Regions from separate parts of the Mixta hanseatica genome, predicted to be linked through region 1. Evidence: predicted binding sites of a transcription regulator. Region 1 holds the regulator's gene; the other holds the start of a gene.

Region 1 (10,236 bases):
TGAGCGGGCTGGTCCTTGGCCAGACGGTGCTGGCGAAAGCCTGTAAGGCGGCGGGCATCGCCTTTGACGCCAGCCAGGCCCACTCGGCGCTGTACGATACCGAGCGTACCGCAGAACTATTCTGCGAGCTGGTTAACCGCTGGAAACGGCTGGGCGGCTGGCCGCCGCTGCCGGTGGCTGAAGAGCAGCCTGTCGACGCGCAGATCGCCGAGGGCGAATAGCCGGTCAGCATAAAATAAAAAAGGGCGCCCGAAGCGCCCTTTGCTGTCATAAACGGGATAAGGACTTATTCCGCTTCTTTATATTTTTCTGCAGTTTCTTTAATCAGCGTTTGCAGTTCGCCGCGCTGGAACATTTCGATTACGATATCGCAGCCGCCAACCAGTTCGCCATCTACCCACAGCTGCGGGAAGGTCGGCCAGTTAGCATATTTCGGCAGTTCAGCACGAATATCGGGGTTCTGCAGGATATCGACATAGGCGAAGCGTTCGCCGCAGGCAGAAAGAGCCTGAACCGTTTGCGCAGAAAAGCCGCAGCTTGGTAACTTCGGCGAGCCTTTCATATAGAGCAGAATCGGGTTTTCTGCGATCTGGCGCTGAATTTTTTCAACAGTACTCATAATTGCCTTCCTTAAATAGCATGCTTCGTGTCTATTGATTGTAGCGACTGTAGCGGGTTGCTGAAAACGACATTTTCTGTAAGGTTAAATAACGCAGGTTATTGTACCGGGTTGCGCGGCCAAAATAACCACCGTCTGGGGCATTTCTGCGGCGGCGATTAATAACTGGTCATAACATTGCTGAGATAAAAGCCTGTTTATGCTTATTTTTACATCTGTATGCACTTAAAGTTTATTTCACTAAAAAAGGCTTTATCTTTTCGCAATAAGTTCGATTAGAATTGGCCACCAGGAGTCTGCCGCTATGGCAGAAATAAGATTAACCTTGCGCTATCACTGCGCTTTGAGTGTAACCACACCATGCGTTTATTGATTACGCTTTTTATGCTGACCGTTGCCCAACTCTTTTTTAACGTTGCCCAGGCATCGCCGCAGGCGCCGGTTAAGGCCAGCCAGCATAAAGTTGATAAAAAAATCGCCCGCGACGACGATCGTCGTAAGCGTCGGCCGGTGAAAACGGCCAGTAAAAAGGCGCGTCCGGCCAGCGTTGAAAAAAACAAGCTGAAGAAAAAAAGCAAGCCTGCGGTGGTAACCGCCGCCAGCACAAAAAAAAGTCGCGCCGCAACCAAAACCGCCAGCGTGAAAAAAAGCAGCCTTAAAAAGAGCAAACAACGCTATGGTCGTCAGCGCGGCGACAAAAATTCGACGGCGCTCGCAAAGCGCGGGCCGCTGGAAATGAGTAAGGCGCACCGTGAACGCTATCAAAAAGCGCGTGAAACGGCGATGAACAAACTGATGAGTCAGCTAGGTAAGCCTTATCTGTGGGGAGGCACCTCGCCTCATACCGGTTTCGACTGCAGCGGTCTGGTCTGGTACGCCTATAAAGATGTAGTGAAATTTAAGATCCCGCGTACCGCCAATGAGATGTATCACCTGCGTGATGCGGCTCCGATTAACCGTGAGGCGCTGGAGAAAGGCGATCTGGTCTTCTTCCGCATCAATAACCGCGGCGCGGCCGATCACGTGGGCGTCTATCTGGGTAACGGCCGCTTTATTCAGTCACCGCGAACCGGTAAAGATATCCAGATTAGCCAGCTTAGCGATGATTACTGGCAGCGGCACTATGTTGGCGCGCGCCGCGTGATGACGCCGCGCACCATTCGCTAACGCTGTTGCGCAACAAAAAAGCCTGTCTTAGTGACAGGCTTTTTTTATCCTTCGTGCTGCGATCAGTGCATTACGGCAGTGAAGCTAAATGCAATAATCATCAGCAATGCCGCAACCGTGGTGCCTATTGATAGTTTTAAATCGGTGCTCATTCACCCTCTCCTTTAACCACACAAAAAATAACGGTATAGATTTTCCCATACTCCCTGGTAAAAATCTCGTTTTCTTTGCGCCACCTTGATAGAATCCCCGCCTTGCGTTGCGCAACGACAAAAAACCACCGTTGCCAACCCTTATTTTAAAGACGTCCCGCCTATCAGACGTACCTCAGCCCGCCAATTTCACCTTTATGCGTGCTGAATAACGCCATGCGGACGCAAACGATTAACATTAGCCTGATCAGACTATTACGTCAGGCGCAGGAGTATCTTTTTAATGGCAACAATCAAAGATGTCGCAAAGCGTGCCGGCGTTTCCACTACTACGGTATCGCACGTCATCAATAAAACGCGTTTTGTCGCGGAAGAGACCCGAGAGGCCGTCTGGGCAGCCATCAAAGAATTACACTATTCGCCCAGTGCCGTTGCGCGCAGCCTGAAGGTTAACCATACCAAATCGATTGGTCTGCTGGCGACTTCCAGCGAAGCGCCCTATTTCGCTGAGATTATAGAAGCGGTGGAAACGCGCTGTTTCGCTCGCGGCTATACCCTGATTTTGGGCAATGCCCACAACGATTTACAGAAACAGCAGGCTTACCTCTCCATGATGGCGCAGAAGCGCGTGGATGGCCTGCTGGTAATGTGTTCTGAGTATCCTGAAGCACTGCTGAAGATGCTTGAGGAGAACCGCAATATCCCTATGGTGGTGATGGACTGGGGCGAATCCCGCGGCGATTTTACCGATACCGTGCTGGATAACGCGTTTGAAGGCGGCTATCTGGCCGGGCGCTATTTGATCGAGCGCGGCCACCGCGACATCGGCGCGATCCCCGGCCAGATGGAGCGCAACACCGGCAGCGGACGTTTTGCAGGTTTCGTAAAAGCGTTGAATGAAGCCAACATCCCGGTACGTGATGAGTGGATCGTGCAGGGCGACTTTGAACCGGAATCGGGCTATCGCGCCATGCAGCAAATCCTGGCGCAAAAGCAGCGCCCTACCGCTGTTTTCTGCGGCGGTGATATTATGGCGATGGGCGCGATTTGCGCTGCGGATGAGATGGGGCTGCGCGTGCCGCAGGATATCTCCGTTATCGGCTACGATAACGTGCGCAACGCGCGCTATTTCACCCCAGCGCTGACCACGGTACATCAGCCAAAAGAGCAGCTGGGCGAAACCGCTTTCGATATGCTGCTGGACCGTATTACCAGCAAACGCGAAGAACCGCAGACCATTGAAGTGCATCCTACGCTGATTGAACGCCGCTCCGTTGCTGACGGTCCGTTCCGCGACTACCGCCGTTAATGCCTGAGGCTCAGGAAAACCGCTTCCTGAGCCTGCTACTCCTCACGCAGCCATTCCCGATTGATGGTTTCCGTATCGCCAAGATAGTCCAGTAGCCAGCGCAGCGCGGGTGAATTACTTTGCTCTGACCAGCTCACGCAACAGAAGCTATCCGGGAAAGGCTGCGGTAAGGTCAGCTCCGTTAGCTGCCGGGCTTGCAGCAGCGGCGCGGCAAAGTGGCCGGGCACCATCCCCACGCACAGCCCGGCGCGCAGGCAATCAAAGGCGCTTTCCCAGTCGGGCACCACCAGCCGGCGCTGATTATCCAGCGTCCAGGTGGTACGTCGCGGCAGCGCGCGCGAGGTATCTTCCAGCACCAGCGACGGCCAGGGACGAATATCATCATCCTGCAGCTGGGTCGTTATGCCGGCTAACGGATGATTAACGCTGACCACGCAGCGCCAGTTGAGCGCCCCCATATCGCGGAAGGCGAAGCGCCCGCCCACCGGGATCGCCTGGGTTGCGCCAATCGCCACATCCACCCGTCCGTCGGCCAGCGCATCCCAGACGCCGTTAAACACTTCCGGCGTAATCAACAGCTCCATATCCGGAAAGTGCCGGTAAAAATCGAGCACCAGCTGGCGGGTACGCTGCGGTTTAACGATACGATCCACCGCAATGCTTAACTGCCCGCGCCAGCCGTTCGCCACCTGTTGACACTGTCGCCGCGTGGCTAGCATTTTTTTGATAACAGCGCGTCCTTCGCGAATAAAAAGCTCTCCTGCCTCGGTCAGCACCACATCGCGATGCCGCCGTTCAAAAAGCGGCACCGCCAGCCAGGATTCCAGCTGACGCACCGTATAGCTGATGGCTGAGGGTACGCGGTGCAGCTCTTCCGCGGCAGCAGAAAAGCTGCCGTTACGCGCCACGGCATCAACCACTTCCAGTGCATATTCAGACCACATTTTTTGCCTGCAAAAATTTTGATATCAAGCGGCAAATTTTAGCGTTTCACATTGAGAAAAACATCCTTTACCCTCGCGCCGTCTGTTCACCTGCTTATAAACGAGAAAGAGATGCCTGGTTCAAAAGGATTTATGCTCTATCTGGCCCTGCTCAGCACGCTGGGTTTTCTGGCCACCGATATGTATCTGCCGGCGTTTACCGCCATGCAGGAAAGTTTTGCGACTTCCGCTGGGATTATCAGCGCCAGCCTGACCGTATTTTTAGGCGGCTTCGCCTGCGCCCAGCTGCTGTGGGGGCCGCTTTCCGATCGCTATGGTCGCCGACCGATACTGCTGTTGGGCCTCGTGCTGTTTGCACTGGGCTGCGCGGGCATGCTGTGGGCGAATGCCACCTGGCAGATGTTAACCCTGCGCTTTATTCAAGCGGTAGGCGTCTGTGCGGCGGCGGTAAGCTGGCAGGCGCTGGTGGTCGATCGCTATCGCGGCGCGCAGGCTAATCGCGTTTTTGCCACCATCATGCCGCTAGTGGCCCTGTCGCCGGCGCTGGCGCCGCTGTTAGGTGCCTGGCTGCTCAGTCATTTTTCATGGCGTGCGATTTTTCTGGCGCTGTTGCTGGTCACGCTGCCGCTGCTGTTTGCAACGGCGAAGCTGAAAAAAACTGCACCCGCCTCTGCAGCCACCGCTCAACGCAGCGGCTTTTTCCGTCTGCTGGCGTCACGTATCTACAGTGGCAACGTGCTGATTTACGCCGCCTGCTCAGCCAGCTTTTTCGCCTGGCTAACCGGTTCGCCGTTTATCCTGCACGATCTGGGCCTGAGTCCGGCTGATATCGGTCTGAGCTATCTACCGCAAACCGTGGCGTTTCTGGTCGGCGGCTTTGGCTGTCGCTCTGCGCTTCAGCGTCATAGCGGCCGCAGCCTGCTGCCGTTCCTGCTGATTTTTTATGCGCTAAGCGTGACCGCACTATTTATGGTTTCGATAAGCGACCATGTTACGCTCTGGGGCCTGCTGATCCCGTTTTGCGGCATGGCGCTGGCAAACGGCGCGATTTATCCCATCGTGGTGGCTAACGCCCTGCTGCCCTTCCCGGATGACACTGGTAAGGCTGCGGCGCTGCAGAACTGTTTGCAGCTGGGCCTGTGCTTTTTCGCCAGCCTCGCCGTCTCCTCCTGGCTGACCCAGCCTTTACTGACCACCAGCTCGGTAATGGTGTCGACGATTATCCTGGTGGCGCTGGGTTATGCCTTGCAGCATGTAGCCCACGACCGCACAGCGGAAACGAAAAACAGCCCGCCGTCTTCCCTTTCCAATTAAGCATCCGCCGCTGTCGGCATGCTTAGCGCACTAACTATTAGCCATTGTATAATGCCTTGCGGGAGAATATACTCCTTGCAAGGCAGTCACTTATAATAATTAACGTGCTTTTTCCCCGGCCAGCCAGCGCCTTTCAGGCGGCAGCGTACTGGTCAGGGCTTTCATTCAGTTTCAATCCTCTGCTTAACGTCGGATATCTGGCACACGGTCTTCCGTGAGATTTCTCACAATCCTGAGAAATTGACTATTCTGTTTCTCAGGTTCGTATCACACAGGTGATGGAGAAGCTATGAGTTCATCGTGCATAGAAGAAGTGAACCTGGAGGAAAACCATTGGTATCGTATCGCCCATGAAATGTTGGAAATGGCGGATATTGAGATCAATGGTCAGCGCCCCTGGGATATTCAGGTAAAAAATCCTGACTTTTTTAAACGCGTTTTACAGGAGGGATCCCTCGGCCTGGGCGAAAGTTATATGGACACCTGGTGGGAATGTGAACGCCTTGATATGTTTTTTCATCGCGTGCTAAAGCACAAGTTGGATCAACAGCTCCCTCATCATTTCAAAGATACGTTACGTATTGCCGCAGCGCGACTGACTAATTTACAGTCGAAAAAACGCGCGTGGATGGTTGGCAAGGAGCACTACGATTTAGGCAACGACCTTTTTTCGCTAATGCTCGATCCCTTTATGCAATACTCTTGCGGCTACTGGAAAACAGCCCAAACGCTGGAAGAGGCGCAGCAGGCGAAGCTAAAAATGATCTGCGAAAAGCTTCAGTTGAAACCGGGGCTTAAGCTGCTTGATATCGGCTGCGGCTGGGGCGGACTGGCGGAGTTTGCCGCGCGCCACTATGGCGTAACGGTCGATGGGGTAACCATCTCCGCCGAACAGCAGAAAATGGCGCAGCAGCGCTGCGAAGGGCTTGATGTCAATATTCTACTGCAGGATTATCGCGATCTGAATAATCAGTACGACCGCATCGTTTCCGTAGGCATGTTCGAGCATGTCGGCCCTAAAAATTACGCGACCTATTTTAACGTGGTCGATCGTAACCTTAAGCCGGACGGCCTGTTCCTGCTGCATACTATCGGCGCGATTAAAACCGATATGAACGTTGACCCGTGGATTGATAAATATATCTTCCCCAACGGCTGTTTGCCGTCGGTACGTCATATTGCCGAAGCCAGCGAGCCGCATTTTATTATGGAAGACTGGCATAACTTTGGCGCCGATTATGATACGACGCTGATGGCATGGCACGAACGTTTTCTGCAGGCCTGGCCGCAGTTGGCTGAGGAGTATGGCGAACGCTTTAAACGGATGTTCACCTATTATTTGAACGCCTGCGCCGGCGCGTTTCGCGCGCGTGATATTCAACTGTGGCAGGTGGTATTCAGCCGCGGCGTTGAAGGCGGCTTGCGCGTACCGCATTAATATCCTGCGGCGCACTTAAAAAACAGGCAACCTCACGGTTGCCTGTTTTTTATTACTTACTCTGCGGTGTTATTTTGCAGCGTGGCCGCCAGCGCCGCTTCACGCTGAGCCAGCACGCGTTCAACCGTATCCACGATCGCCTGAGTATGCGGATCGATTTCGATGTTTACCCGTTGCCCCAGTTTTTTGGCGCCCAGCGTGGTACGCATCAGCGTCTCGGGGATAAGATGCACGCAAAATTTCGTTTTGGTCACGTCGCCCACCGTCAGGCTGATGCCATCGATCCCGATAAAGCCTTTATGCAGGATATATTTCAGCAGCGAGCTGTCCTGCGGTTTAAACCAGATCTCACGGTTATTTTCGGCATTAATAATTTTGCTGATTTCAGCGGTGGTCATAATATGGCCGGACATCAAATGACCGCCAATTTCGTCGCTGAACTTCGCCGCACGCTCAATATTTACCACGTCGCCCAGCTGCAGATCGCCCAGGTTAGTAATGCGCAATGTCTCTTTTACCAGATCAAAGCTAACCCGATCGCCATTAATTTCCGTCACGGTCAGACAGCAGCCATTATGCGCTACCGAAGCGCCCAGTTCCAGGCCGGGTAATAATGCCGGCGGCATTTTCACAATATGCGTACGAAAGTTAGGTTTTTCTTCAATGGCAACCAGCTCTGCGGTGCCCTGCACAATTCCGGTAAACATAGATTGGCCTCGGTCAGTTTTTGTTGATATTACCATACTCTCCAGCACAGAGCAGGTTGGCAAAGGGGCGAAAAGCGCCGTCCGGGTGCCATAAAATGCGGTTTCCTTCATCGTATGATGTCGTTATGATTCTGCACCAGCGTTGTGCATCATTATCTATTCTTTATTATCCTGTCCTCCGGGCGTTATTTATTCATCTCTTAAAACTAAAAAGGTGTATACGTGCAGAAGTACCTGACAGAAGCGCGTCAATTACTGGCTCTTGCCATTCCGGTTATTCTGGCGCAGGTCGCACAGACGGCGATGGGTTTTGTCGATACCATTATGGCAGGCTCGGTTAGCGCGACGGATATGGCCGCCGTTGCGGTCGGCACCTCAATTTGGCTCCCCGCTATCTTATTCGGCCACGGTCTGATTTTGGCCCTAACGCCAGTAGTGGCGCAGCTTAACGGCTCCGGGCGTCGTGAGCGTATCGCTGCTCAGGTACGTCAGGCTTACTGGCTGGCGGCGATGGTCTCGGTGCTGATTATGATTGTGCTGTGGAACGCCGGCTATATGATCCACGCGATGCATGATATCGACCCCGCCTTAGCCGATAAGGCGGTAGGCTATCTGCGCGCCTTATTATGGGGCGCGCCGGGCTACCTCTTTTTCCAGGTCGCACGTAACCAGTGCGAGGGGCTGTCGAAGACCAAACCCGGCATGGTGATGGGCTTTATCGGCCTGCTGGTGAACATTCCGGTTAACTATGTCTTTATTTACGGTCACCTTGGCATGCCCGCGTTGGGCGGCGTCGGCTGCGGCGTGGCGACGGCGTCGGTTTACTGGGTGATGTTTATCGTTATGCGGCTGTGGGTGCGGCGCGCGCGCTCAATGCGCGATATTACCCTGCCCGACTATTTCAGTACGCCAGACTGGACAGTATTGAAGCGTTTGATACGCCTTGGGCTGCCGGTGGCGCTGGCGCTATTCTTCGAGGTAACGCTGTTTGCCGTGGTCGCTCTGCTGGTTTCGCCGTTGGGCATTGTGAATGTCGCCGGCCATCAGATTGCGCTTAACTTCAGCTCATTAATGTTTGTACTGCCGCTTTCGCTGGGCGTTGCGACGACGATTCGCGTCGGCTTTCGCCTCGGTCAGGGGTCGGTTGAGGCGGCTAAGGTGGCGGCCTGGACTGGCCAGGGCGTCGGCATCATGATGGCCGCCATCACCGCGCTGTTTACCGTTACCTTCCGAGAACAGATCGCTCTGTTGTATAACGATAATCCGCAGGTGGTTATGCTGGCCTCGCAGCTGATGATGCTGGCCGCCATCTACCAGTTTTCCGATTCCATTCAGGTGATCGGCAGCGGCATTCTGCGTGGCTATAAAGATACACGCTCAATTTTCTTTATTACGCTGGTTGCTTATTGGGTGATAGGTTTACCCAGCGGCTATCTGCTGGCGCTAACCGACTGGATTGTCGCGCCAATGGGTCCGGCGGGATTCTGGTGCGGCTTTATCCTGGGCTTAACCTCAGCGGCGATTATGATGCTGTGGCGGATTCGTCGGCTGCAAAAATTACCGCCTGAACTGATCCTGAGCCGCGCGGAACATTAAGATAAAGGCCCGTCGCGTCTAAAAAAACGGCGGGTCGCACAGTTGATGGGCAGTTGCGCAGAAAATTGCATGTTTCTGCTTGCCAGCGATGAACAGTGTCGCTAATATTCGTCCCCGCCGTCACCCAAGACGGCAGATGCGTTCTTAGCTCAGTTGGTTAGAGCACCACCTTGACATGGTGGGGGTCGATGGTTCGAGTCCATTAGAACGCACCAAAGTGCGTCCGTAGCTCAGTTGGTTAGAGCACCACCTTGACATGGTGGGGGTCGGTGGTTCGAGTCCACTCGGACGCACCAAAAATCATGATGCGTTCTTAGCTCAGTTGGTTAGAGCACCACCTTGACATGGTGGGGGTCGATGGTTCGAGTCCATTAGAACGCACCACTCTCTTTTTCTGCGTTATCCTCTTTTGCAGCATCAGGCATACTCCGCACTTAATTTATCTTTGTCCGAAACCTTAAAACACCTCCCTTTTCTGCCTGTTTTATTGCACATAAAAATATTTTTTTACCCAAAATCTGTGGGTAATAAAATTGCCCATATCAGAACTTTCCTGGTATACAGGCGGCATTCTGTCTGGTTTAACAGGGCGAATATCATTGCGCGCGACACAACGCGTTGGGGATAAAAAGCGTTGCCGCAACGTGACTTTCCTTGATCTGACACCCGCTGCCTTCATGCTTTTTGATTGGTTTTCGTATACTTAGCGTCTATACTATCTTCCGGTGTTTCACTTGAATGGTTTCAGCCAATTGACGTGCCCTTACCTACATTCACAACCAGTTGCGCAACTCGCCCATCGGGGCCATGGAACATCATCGCTCAACTTCCTCTGCACGCTTTATATCTGTCACCTATTCTTAGTTTGTATCGCAGTCCGCTCACTGAGCATGAATATTTCCCCGATGCACCAGGCATCGACCTCAAACCTTAATCATCCATCACAACTTACAGATAACTTGTCATGAAAAAGACCAAGATCGTTTGTAC
Region 2 (10,236 bases), 1.3 Mb from region 1:
CCCGTGCTGAATACAGTATTTCGCAAGAAAAAAAGCGTGATCCCCGGCGCCAGGCCCTGACGGCAGAGAAATCGCCACCGGAAAGCGGGAAAGGCGCCCTGACGGGTTAACCTTGGCGGTTGTACAAGGTATAATCCGCCGATTTCCACCAACTTGAGTCAGCCATGAAGTTTATACGCGGCATTCATAATCTCCGGACGCAGCCTGGCGGCTGCGTGCTGACTATCGGCAATTTCGATGGGGTGCATCGGGGCCATCAGGCGCTGCTGGCTCGCCTGTGCGAAGAAGGCCGGCGGCGCAATCTGCCGGTCGTGGTCATGCTGTTCGAGCCGCAGCCGCTGGAGCTGTTTGCGGCCGATAAAGCGCCGGCGCGCCTGACGCGTCTGCGTGATAAACTGAAATATCTGGCGCAGGCGGGCGTTGATGCCGTGCTGTGCGTGCGCTTCGACCGCCGCTTCGCCGCCGTTAGCGCGCAGAGCTTCGTGAACGATCTGCTGGTTGATAAGCTTGGCGTGCGCTTTCTCGCCGTTGGTGATGATTTCCGTTTCGGCGCTGGTCGCGAAGGGGATTTCCTGTTATTACAGAAAGCGGGCGTGGAATATGGCTTTGACGTCATCAGCACCCAGACTTTCAGTGAAGGCGGTAAACGTATCAGCAGCACGGCGATTCGCCAGGCGCTGGCGAATGACGACCTGGCGCTGGCGCAGTCGCTATTGGGCCATCCCTTTGCGCTTTCTGGCCGCGTCGTGCATGGTGACGCGCTGGGCCGCACCATCGGTTTCCCCACGGCTAACGTACTGCTTCGGCGCAGAGTATCGCCGGTTAAAGGCGTTTACGCCGTTGACGTCTATGGGCTGAGCGAACAACCGCTGCCGGGCGTGGCGAATATCGGTACGCGTCCAACGGTTGCCGGCCTGCGTCAGCAGCTGGAAGTGCATCTGCTGGATGTATCAATGAATATGTACGGACGTCATATTGACGTCGTGCTGCGCCAAAAAATACGTAATGAGCAGCGTTTTCCCTCGCTGGATGCGCTTAAAGAGCAAATTGCTAAAGATGTGGTGACTGCCCGCGAATTTTTTGGGCTTAAAACACCGGTGTAACAACCGAAACACGGAATCGAGAATCTGATGAGTGACTATAAATCTACCCTGAATTTGCCGGAAACGGGGTTCCCGATGCGTGGCGATCTCGCCAAACGCGAACCGGGTATGCTGCAACGCTGGACTGATGACAACCTGTACGGCATCATCCGCGCCGCCAAAAAAGGGAAAAAAACCTTTATCCTGCACGATGGCCCTCCGTATGCGAACGGCAGCATCCACATTGGTCACTCAGTTAATAAGATTCTGAAAGATATTATTATCAAGTCCAAAGGTCTGTCGGGCTTCGATTCGCCGTACGTCCCGGGCTGGGACTGTCACGGCCTGCCGATCGAACATAAAGTCGAGCAGATGATCGGTAAGCCGGGCGAGAAGGTCAGCGCCGCGGAGTTCCGCGAAGCCTGCCGTAAATATGCGGCGGAGCAGGTTGCCGGCCAGAAAAACGACTTTATCCGTCTGGGCGTGCTGGGTGACTGGGATCGTCCTTATCTGACGATGGATTTCCACACCGAAGCCAATATTATCCGTGCGCTGGGCAAAATCATCGGCAACGGTCATTTGCATAAAGGCGCTAAGCCGGTGCACTGGTGTCTGGACTGCCGTTCCGCGCTGGCGGAAGCGGAAGTGGAGTATTACGACAAAACCTCGCCTTCTATCGACGTGATGTTCAACGCGACTGACGCGGCGGCGGTGGCGGCGAAATTTGGCGCAGCCCAGGTAACAGGGCCGATTGCGCTGGTTATCTGGACGACTACGCCGTGGACCATGCCAGCCAACCGCGCGATTTCACTGCATCCTGAATTTGAATATCAGCTGGTGCAGATCGACGGACGCGCGTTGATTCTGGCGAAAGATCTGGTTGAGAGCGTCATGCAGCGCGCAGGCGTCAGCGAGTGGACGGTGCTGGGCGCCACCACCGGCGCGACGCTGGAACTGATGCGTTTTCAGCATCCGTTCCTTGCCTTTGACGTACCGGTGGTGCTGGGCGAGCACGTTACGCTGGATGCCGGTACCGGTGCGGTGCATACCGCCCCCGGCCACGGCCCGGACGACTATGTGATCGGTCAGAAATATGGCCTGGAAACCGCCAACCCGGTCGGTCCGGACGGCACTTATCTGCCGGGAACATATCCGTCGCTGGACGGCGTCAACGTTTTTAAAGCTAACGATATGATCGTTGAGCTGCTGCGTGAAAAGGGCGCGCTGCTGCATGTAGAAAAAATGCAGCACAGCTATCCCCACTGCTGGCGCCATAAAACGCCGATTATCTTCCGCGCCACGCCGCAGTGGTTTATCAGCATGGATCAGAAAGGGCTGCGCGCGCAGTCGCTGAAAGAGATCAAAGGCGTGCAGTGGATCCCGGACTGGGGTCAGGCGCGTATTGAGTCGATGGTCGCCAACCGTCCTGACTGGTGCATCTCGCGTCAGCGCACCTGGGGCGTACCGATGGCGCTGTTCGTGCATAAAGAAACCGAACAGCTGCATCCGGATACGCTGGCGCTAATGGAAAAAGTGGCGCAGCGCGTAGAGCAGGATGGCATTCAGGCGTGGTGGGATCTCGATCCGCGCGATCTGATGGGCGACGACGCCGACAACTACATGAAAGTGCCGGATACGCTCGACGTCTGGTTCGATTCAGGTTCAACGCATGCTTCCGTGGTCGATGTGCGTCCGGAGTTCCACGGCCACAGCGCCGATATGTATCTGGAAGGTTCGGATCAGCATCGCGGCTGGTTTATGTCCTCGTTGATGATCTCTACGGCGATGAAAGGCAAAGCGCCTTACCGTCAGGTATTGACGCACGGCTTTACCGTAGATGGTCAGGGCCGCAAGATGTCCAAATCGCTGGGCAACACCGTTAGCCCGCAGGACGTAATGAACAAGCTGGGCGCCGATATTCTGCGTCTGTGGGTCGCCTCGACCGATTACTCCGGCGAAATGGCGGTATCCGATGAGATCCTGAAGCGTTCTGCCGATGCCTATCGTCGTATCCGCAACACCGCACGCTTCCTGCTGGCTAACCTTAACGGCTTCAATCCTGAAACCGATCTGGTGAAACCGGAAGAGATGGTGGTGCTGGATCGCTGGGCGGTGGGCCGTGCGCAGGCGGCGCAGGCGGACATTATTGAATCTTACGCTAACTATGACTTCCATGAAGTCGTGCAGCGCCTGATGCAGTTCTGTTCGGTCGAGATGGGCTCTTTCTATCTGGATATCATTAAAGATCGCCAGTACACCGCGAAAAGCGACAGCGTGGCGCGCCGCAGCTGCCAGAGCGCGCTGTGGTATATCGTCGAGGCGCTGGTGCGCTGGATGGCGCCGATCATGTCCTTTACCGCTGACGAAATCTGGGGCTACCTGCCGGGCAAACGCGCGCAGTATGTCTTCACCGAAGAGTGGTACGACGGCCTGTTTGGGCTGGATGAAGGCGAATCGCTGAATGACGCTTACTGGGCTGAACTGCTGAAAGTGCGCAGCGAAGTGAATAAGGTGATTGAGCAGGCGCGCAGCGACAAACGTATCGGCGGTTCGCTGGAGGCGACGGTCACGCTGTATGCCGACGCCGCGCTGGCGGAGAAACTCACCGCTCTGGGCAATGAGCTGCGCTTTGTGCTGCTGACTTCGGGCGCGCAGGTGGCGGATTATGCGCTGGCACCGGAAGAGGCGCAGCAGAGCGAGGCGTTAAAAGGTCTGAAAATCGCCCTGCACAAAGCGGAAGGTGAGAAATGCCCGCGCTGCTGGCATTACACTACCGATATTGGACTGGACGCCGCGCACCCGGATATCTGCGGACGCTGCGTCACTAACGTGGCCGGAAACGGCGAAGAGCGTAAGTTTGCCTGATGCGTAAATCTCTGTTTGCAACCGGACTGCGTTGGCTCTGGCTGGTGGTGGTGGTAATCGGTATCGATTTGGCCAGTAAGCTATGGGTAATGAACAACATGGCGCTGCATGAAACGATACCGGTGATGCCATATCTCAACCTGTTCTATGCCCATAACTACGGGGCGGCTTTTAGCTTCCTCGCGGATAAAGGCGGCTGGCAGCGCTGGTTCTTTGCGGGTATCGCCATCGCGATTGCGGTGGCGCTGCTGGTGATGATGTACCGTACCGCCGCCAGCCAAAAAATTAACAACATTGCCTACGCGCTGATCATTGGCGGCGCGCTGGGTAACCTGTTTGATCGCGCCTGGCACGGTTTCGTGGTCGATTTCATCGACTTCTATATTGGCGGGTGGCATTTCGCCACCTTCAATATTGCCGATTGCGGTATCTGCGTCGGCGCCGCGCTGATCGTGTTGGAGGGCTTCTTCACGCCCTCCGGTAAACAGGCGAAGCAAAAGGGTAAGGCATGACCGATTCTGTACAGCGCGACAGCGCGGTGCTGCTGCACTTCATCCTGAAACTGGAAGATGGCTCCACGGCGGAATCAACCCGCGCCAATGGCAAACCGGCGCTGTTTCGCCTGGGCGATGGCAGCCTGTCGGCACCGCTGGAGGAAGAGCTACTTGGGTTGCAGGCTGGCGCTAAAAAAGCGTTTGCGCTGGAGCCGGAAGCCGCTTTCGGCAATGTGATCCCCGACCTGATTCAGTACTTTTCCCGTCGTGATTTTATGCAGGCGGGCGAGCCGGAAATTGGCGCCATTATGCTGTTTACCAGTATGGACGGCAGCGAAATGCCGGGCGTGATCCGTGAAATCGCCGGGGATTCGATTACCGTCGATTTCAATCATCCCTTAGCGGGCCACAGGGTTCACTTCGATATTGAAGTGCTGGAGATCAATCCGGTTCTGGAGAGCGACGCATGAGAATTTTGTTAGCGAACCCGCGTGGCTTCTGTGCTGGCGTTGATCGTGCCATCAGCATTGTCGAGCGGGCGCTGGAAATGTATGGCGCGCCGATTTATGTGCGTCATGAAGTGGTGCATAACCGCTACGTGGTGAACAGCCTGCGTGAGCGTGGGGCGATTTTTATTGAAGAAATTACCGAAGTGCCGGATGGCGCGATCCTGATTTTCTCCGCGCACGGGGTTTCTCAGGCGGTGCGCGCCGAGGCAAAAGCGCGTCAGCTCACCATGCTGTTTGATGCCACCTGTCCGCTGGTGACCAAAGTCCATATGGAAGTGGCGCGCGCCAGTCGCAAAGGAACCGAAGCGATTCTGATCGGCCATGCGGGCCATCCGGAAGTGGAAGGCACCATGGGGCAATACAGCAATGCACAGGGCGGTATGTATCTGGTGGAATCGCCGGAAGATGTGTTTAAGCTGCAGGTGAAAAATGAAAACAACCTGTGCTTTATGACGCAAACCACGCTGTCGGTTGATGATACCTCTGCAGTGATCGATGCGTTGCGTCAGCGCTTCCCTAATATCGTTGGGCCGCGCAAAGATGATATCTGCTACGCTACCACTAATCGTCAGGAAGCGGTACGTAGTCTGGCTGCCGAGGCGGATGTGGTTCTGGTTGTCGGCTCTAAAAACTCATCCAACTCCAACCGGCTGGCAGAGCTGGCTCAGCGTGCCGGTAAGCGTGCGCAGCTGATCGACTCCGCCGCCGATATTCAGGAGAGCTGGTTGCAGGGCATTGCGTGCGTTGGCGTTACCGCGGGCGCTTCCGCGCCGGATATTCTGGTACAGGAAGTTATTCAGCGGCTACGTGAGTTTGGTGGCGAAGAGGTGACTGAACTGAGCGGACGCGAAGAAAATATTGTTTTTGAAGTGCCCAAAGAGTTACGTCTCGAAACCCGTCAGATTGTTTAATCGCTACGCCCGGAATGCTGTCAGGTTCCGGGCGCTTTCCTCTTTGCCCTTCCATCCTGAAGCCGATCGGGCGTAGATTTTACTCATGTCCTCCCGCTGCATTGAGTTGTCTTAGGGCTTGCAGTAGCATTTTTCCGTTGCTCCCCTTCCAACGTTAACCACTCGCTGAGTAGCCAGAGTGCGTGGGACTGTGTGCGACGCCCTAATCATAAAGTTAAAAGGAGTTACTAATGAGAGAATTACAACGTACTGAGATTCAAGCGGTTAGCGGCGCGGCTATCTCTGCCGATGCCATGCTGGGCATGGGCTATGCTGGCCTGGCGTTAACCATTCCGGTTATTGTGGGCGGCGCCATTCTTGGCGTGCCTACTCTGGGGCTGGGTTTTATCGCTATGACGGCAGGTATTGTCGGCACGGCGATATCAGGCGGGATGACTATTATGGGCATCGTTATGTCCGCTATCAGCAAAGGCAAAAACAAGCCTGCTCCGGTTCCTGAACCGGTTACTCCAGTAGAATAACCTTTTCTGTGAGGTGTGATCGTTAACCGTCAAGCGTTTAGCTCCGCGCGCCGTAAGCCCTTTACGGCGCATTTTCCCTTTGATCAATCTGCATAAGTTACTTTTCTGATAATACCTTGCCTGCGGCATAAAATTCTTATTATCTGATTTAATGGTGGCGCGTCCCGCACCCGCTGTTTAACCTAATTGCGCTTTGTATGCACAGACTTGAGTCAGGAATGAATAAATATGAGTAATGATATCCGCATAGCCATTATCGGCGCACCAGGACGAATGGGACGACAGTTAATCCAGGCGATAGAGCAGACTGACGGCGTCTCGCTTGGCGCCGCTCTGGCGCGGGAAGGTTCCTCGCTGGTAGGCAGTGATGCTGGCGAGTTGGCAGGCATCGGTAAGCTTGGCGTGACCGTGAGCGATAGCCTTGAAGCAGCAGTGAATCATTTCGATATCTTGATCGACTTTACCCGCCCGGAAGCGACGCTTACCTGGCTGGATTTCTGCCGCCGCCATAAAAAAGGGATGGTGATTGGCACCACTGGGTTTGATGAAGCGGGTAAAGCAGCAATTAAACAGGCTGCGCAAGAGATTGCCATCGTCTTCGCCGCTAACTTCAGCATTGGCGTTAATCTGATGCTAAAGCTGCTGGAAAAAACGGCAAAAGTTATGGGCGATTATGCGGATATCGAAATTATCGAAGCGCACCATCGCCATAAAGTTGATGCGCCATCGGGTACCGCGCTGGCGATGGGGGAAGCTATCGCTGATGCGATGGACTGGTCGCTTAACGAACATGCGGTATACGCACGCGAAGGGCATACCGGCGAGCGCAGCGCGCAAACTATCGGATTTGCTACCGTTCGCGCCGGCGATATTGTCGGCGAGCATACTGCGATGTTTGCAGATATTGGCGAGCGTCTGGAGATAACGCATAAGGCTTCCAGTCGCATGACATTTGCAAAAGGCGCGGTTAAGGCTGCTGTATGGGTTAACGCCAAAAAAGAGGGCCTTTATGATATGAGAAACGTGCTTAATCTTGATGATTTATAAATAATTTAAAGTATAATTGATTTTTATTCTCTATAACTGATTGAATTTTATGGGCTGATTTATCAGCCCTTTTTTATTCCATTTAAAATGTCAATTACATGTTAATTTTATGGTTAAATCCATTTTTTGACATGATTTTATGCTTTCTGTGGTGTCTGAAATAAGAAATTTGACCATTTGGTCTACTTTTTAGAGCGGTCAGATGATTTTTCGCAGCTGTCTAAGCAGGCAATCGGTTTTCTGGCCATGAATTGCCTGCTTTTTAGGGCTAATCTTAGGGTTTTGCCTCAGGATGGCTGAAATAAACATAAAAAAATGCCTTTTGGGTAGACATTCCTCAAGTCGATCATTAGAATGCGCGCAATTTGCCAAAAATCGACTGTAGCAGCGGTTTTTGCATTGATTCAGCCATGCGTTATGAATTAATATGCAAATATTATGACTGTTTATTCCCTGGAGGACGTTTTGAATAAGTCAGCGATTTTGGTTCTGGAAGACGGAACCCAATTCCACGGTCGGGCCATTGGGGCGACAGGATCGGCGGTGGGAGAGGTAGTTTTCAATACTTCAATGACCGGTTATCAAGAAATCCTCACAGATCCTTCCTATTCCCGCCAGATTGTCACTCTCACTTATCCCCATATCGGTAATGTCGGCACCAATGTCGCAGATGAAGAATCCTCGCAGGTACATGCGCAGGGCCTGGTGATTCGTGATTTGCCGCTGATCGCCAGCAACTATCGCAATGAAGAAGGGCTGTCTGCTTACCTGAAACGCAACAATATCGTGGCCATCGCCGATATCGATACGCGCAAACTCACGCGTCTGCTGCGTGAAAAAGGCGCGCAAAACGGCTGCATCATTGCTGGCGATACGCCGGATGCGCAGCTGGCGCTGCAAAAAGCACAGGCCTTTCCGGGGCTGAAAGGCATGGATCTGGCAAAGGAAGTCTGTACCCGCGAAACCTACAGCTGGACGCAGGGAAGCTGGACACTGACCGGCGGACTGCCTGTGGCTAAATCCGCAGAAGAGCTGCCTTACCATGTGGTCGCTTACGATTTTGGCGTGAAGCGTAATATTTTACGTATGCTGGTGGATCGCGGCTGTCGCCTGACGGTAGTGCCGGCGCAGACCTCGGCAGAAGAGGTGCTGAAGCTCAATCCGGACGGCATTTTCCTGGCAAACGGCCCGGGCGATCCGGAGCCATGCGACTACGCTATCCGCGCTATTCAGCGCTTTCTGGCAACGGAAATCCCGGTATTCGGCATCTGCCTCGGCCATCAGTTGCTGGCGCTGGCCAGCGGAGCCAAAACGGTAAAAATGAAGCTGGGTCACCACGGCGGCAACCATCCGGTAAAAGATCTTGATAACGACACCGTGATGATTACTGCGCAAAACCACGGCTTTGCGGTGGATGAGAAGGATTTGCCCGCCAATCTGCGCGTTACCCATGTTTCACTGTTCGATCAGACGGTTCAGGGCATTCATCGCACCGATAAACCCGCGTTTAGCTTCCAGGGACATCCGGAAGCCAGCCCAGGCCCGCATGACGCGGCGCCGCTGTTCGATCACTTTATCGAACTGATTGAAGCGGCCCGTGCCGGCCAGAAATAAATTTCAGGAAAGGAACAGAGATAATGCCAAAACGTACTGACTTAAAATCCATCCTGATTCTGGGCGCTGGCCCGATTGTTATCGGCCAGGCGTGCGAGTTCGACTATTCCGGCGCGCAGGCCTGTAAAGCGCTGCGCGAGGAAGGTTACCGCGTCATTCTGGTTAACTCCAACCCGGCAACCATCATGACCGACCCGGAAATGGCGGATGCTACCTACATCGAGCCGATCCACTGGGAAGTGGTGCGTAAAATCATCGAGAAAGAGCGCCCGGATGCGGTGCTGCCTACCATGGGTGGCCAGACAGCGCTGAATTGCGCGCTGGAGCTGGAGCGTCAGGGCGTACTGGAAGAGTTCGGCGTTACCATGATTGGTGCCACGGCCGATGCGATTGATAAAGCGGAAGACCGCCAACGTTTCGATAAGGCGATGAAGAAAATCGGCCTGGAAACGGCACGCTCCGGCATTGCGCACAATATGGAAGAAGCGCTGCAGGTTGCGGCGGATGTCGGTTTCCCCTGCATTATCCGTCCTTCCTTTACCATGGGCGGCAGCGGCGGCGGTATCGCCTATAACCGCGAAGAGTTCGAAGAGATTTGCGAGCGCGGGCTGGATCTTTCACCAACCAAAGAGCTGCTGATTGATGAATCGCTGATTGGCTGGAAAGAGTATGAGATGGAGGTGGTGCGCGATAAGAATGACAACTGCATCATCGTCTGCTCTATCGAAAACTTCGACCCAATGGGCATCCATACCGGCGACTCGATCACCGTCGCGCCAGCGCAAACGCTGACCGATAAAGAGTATCAAATCATGCGTAACGCCTCGATGGCGGTGCTGCGTGAAATCGGCGTGGAAACCGGCGGCTCTAACGTGCAGTTTGCGGTAAACCCCAAAAACGGCCGTCTGATCATTATTGAAATGAACCCGCGCGTATCGCGCTCTTCGGCGCTGGCGTCGAAAGCGACCGGCTTCCCGATCGCTAAAGTCGCGGCGAAGCTGGCGGTAGGCTACACGCTGGATGAGCTGATGAACGACATTACCGGCGGCCGTACGCCAGCCTCGTTCGAGCCTTCAATCGACTACGTCGTGACCAAGATCCCGCGCTTTAACTTTGAAAAATTTGCCGGCGCCAACGATCGTCTGACGACGCAGATGAAATCGGTCGGCGAAGTGATGGCGATTGGCCGCACG

What was found. Region 1 encodes PurR, which represses purine synthesis genes. Its sites were predicted from a motif close to CANGCAAACGTTTGCNTG; they were not measured.
Region 2: carA (glutamine-hydrolyzing carbamoyl-phosphate synthase small subunit) is a predicted target of PurR. The motif match lies at 7,655-7,672, and genes of this name have one in related genera.

What each region holds. Positions count from the first base shown of each region.
Region 1 covers NZ_CP082904.1:2,050,362-2,060,597, reverse strand. The annotation lists gene rnt (ribonuclease T) at 1-221, shown strand, start outside; gene K6958_RS10015 (Grx4 family monothiol glutaredoxin) at 287-622, opposite strand; gene K6958_RS10010 (C40 family peptidase) at 980-1,786, shown strand; gene cydH (cytochrome bd-I oxidase subunit CydH) at 1,849-1,938, opposite strand; gene purR (HTH-type transcriptional repressor PurR) at 2,222-3,247, shown strand; gene punR (DNA-binding transcriptional activator PunR) at 3,283-4,191, opposite strand; gene punC (purine nucleoside transporter PunC) at 4,303-5,505, shown strand; gene cfa (cyclopropane fatty acyl phospholipid synthase) at 5,795-6,943, shown strand; gene K6958_RS09980 (riboflavin synthase subunit alpha) at 7,000-7,650, opposite strand; gene K6958_RS09975 (MATE family efflux transporter) at 7,873-9,246, shown strand; tRNA gene K6958_RS09970 (tRNA-Val) at 9,385-9,461, shown strand; tRNA gene K6958_RS09965 (tRNA-Val) at 9,466-9,542, shown strand; tRNA gene K6958_RS09960 (tRNA-Val) at 9,554-9,630, shown strand; gene pykF (pyruvate kinase PykF) at 10,211-10,236, shown strand, end outside.
Region 2 covers NZ_CP082904.1:784,975-795,210, forward strand. The annotation lists gene K6958_RS03715 (hypothetical protein) at 1-110, shown strand, start outside; gene ribF (bifunctional riboflavin kinase/FAD synthetase) at 165-1,103, shown strand; gene ileS (isoleucine--tRNA ligase) at 1,131-3,947, shown strand; gene lspA (signal peptidase II) at 3,947-4,459, shown strand; gene fkpB (FKBP-type peptidyl-prolyl cis-trans isomerase) at 4,456-4,911, shown strand; gene ispH (4-hydroxy-3-methylbut-2-enyl diphosphate reductase) at 4,908-5,861, shown strand; gene K6958_RS03745 (hypothetical protein) at 6,092-6,382, shown strand; gene dapB (4-hydroxy-tetrahydrodipicolinate reductase) at 6,611-7,429, shown strand; gene carA (glutamine-hydrolyzing carbamoyl-phosphate synthase small subunit) at 7,895-9,043, shown strand; gene carB (carbamoyl-phosphate synthase large subunit) at 9,067-10,236, shown strand, end outside.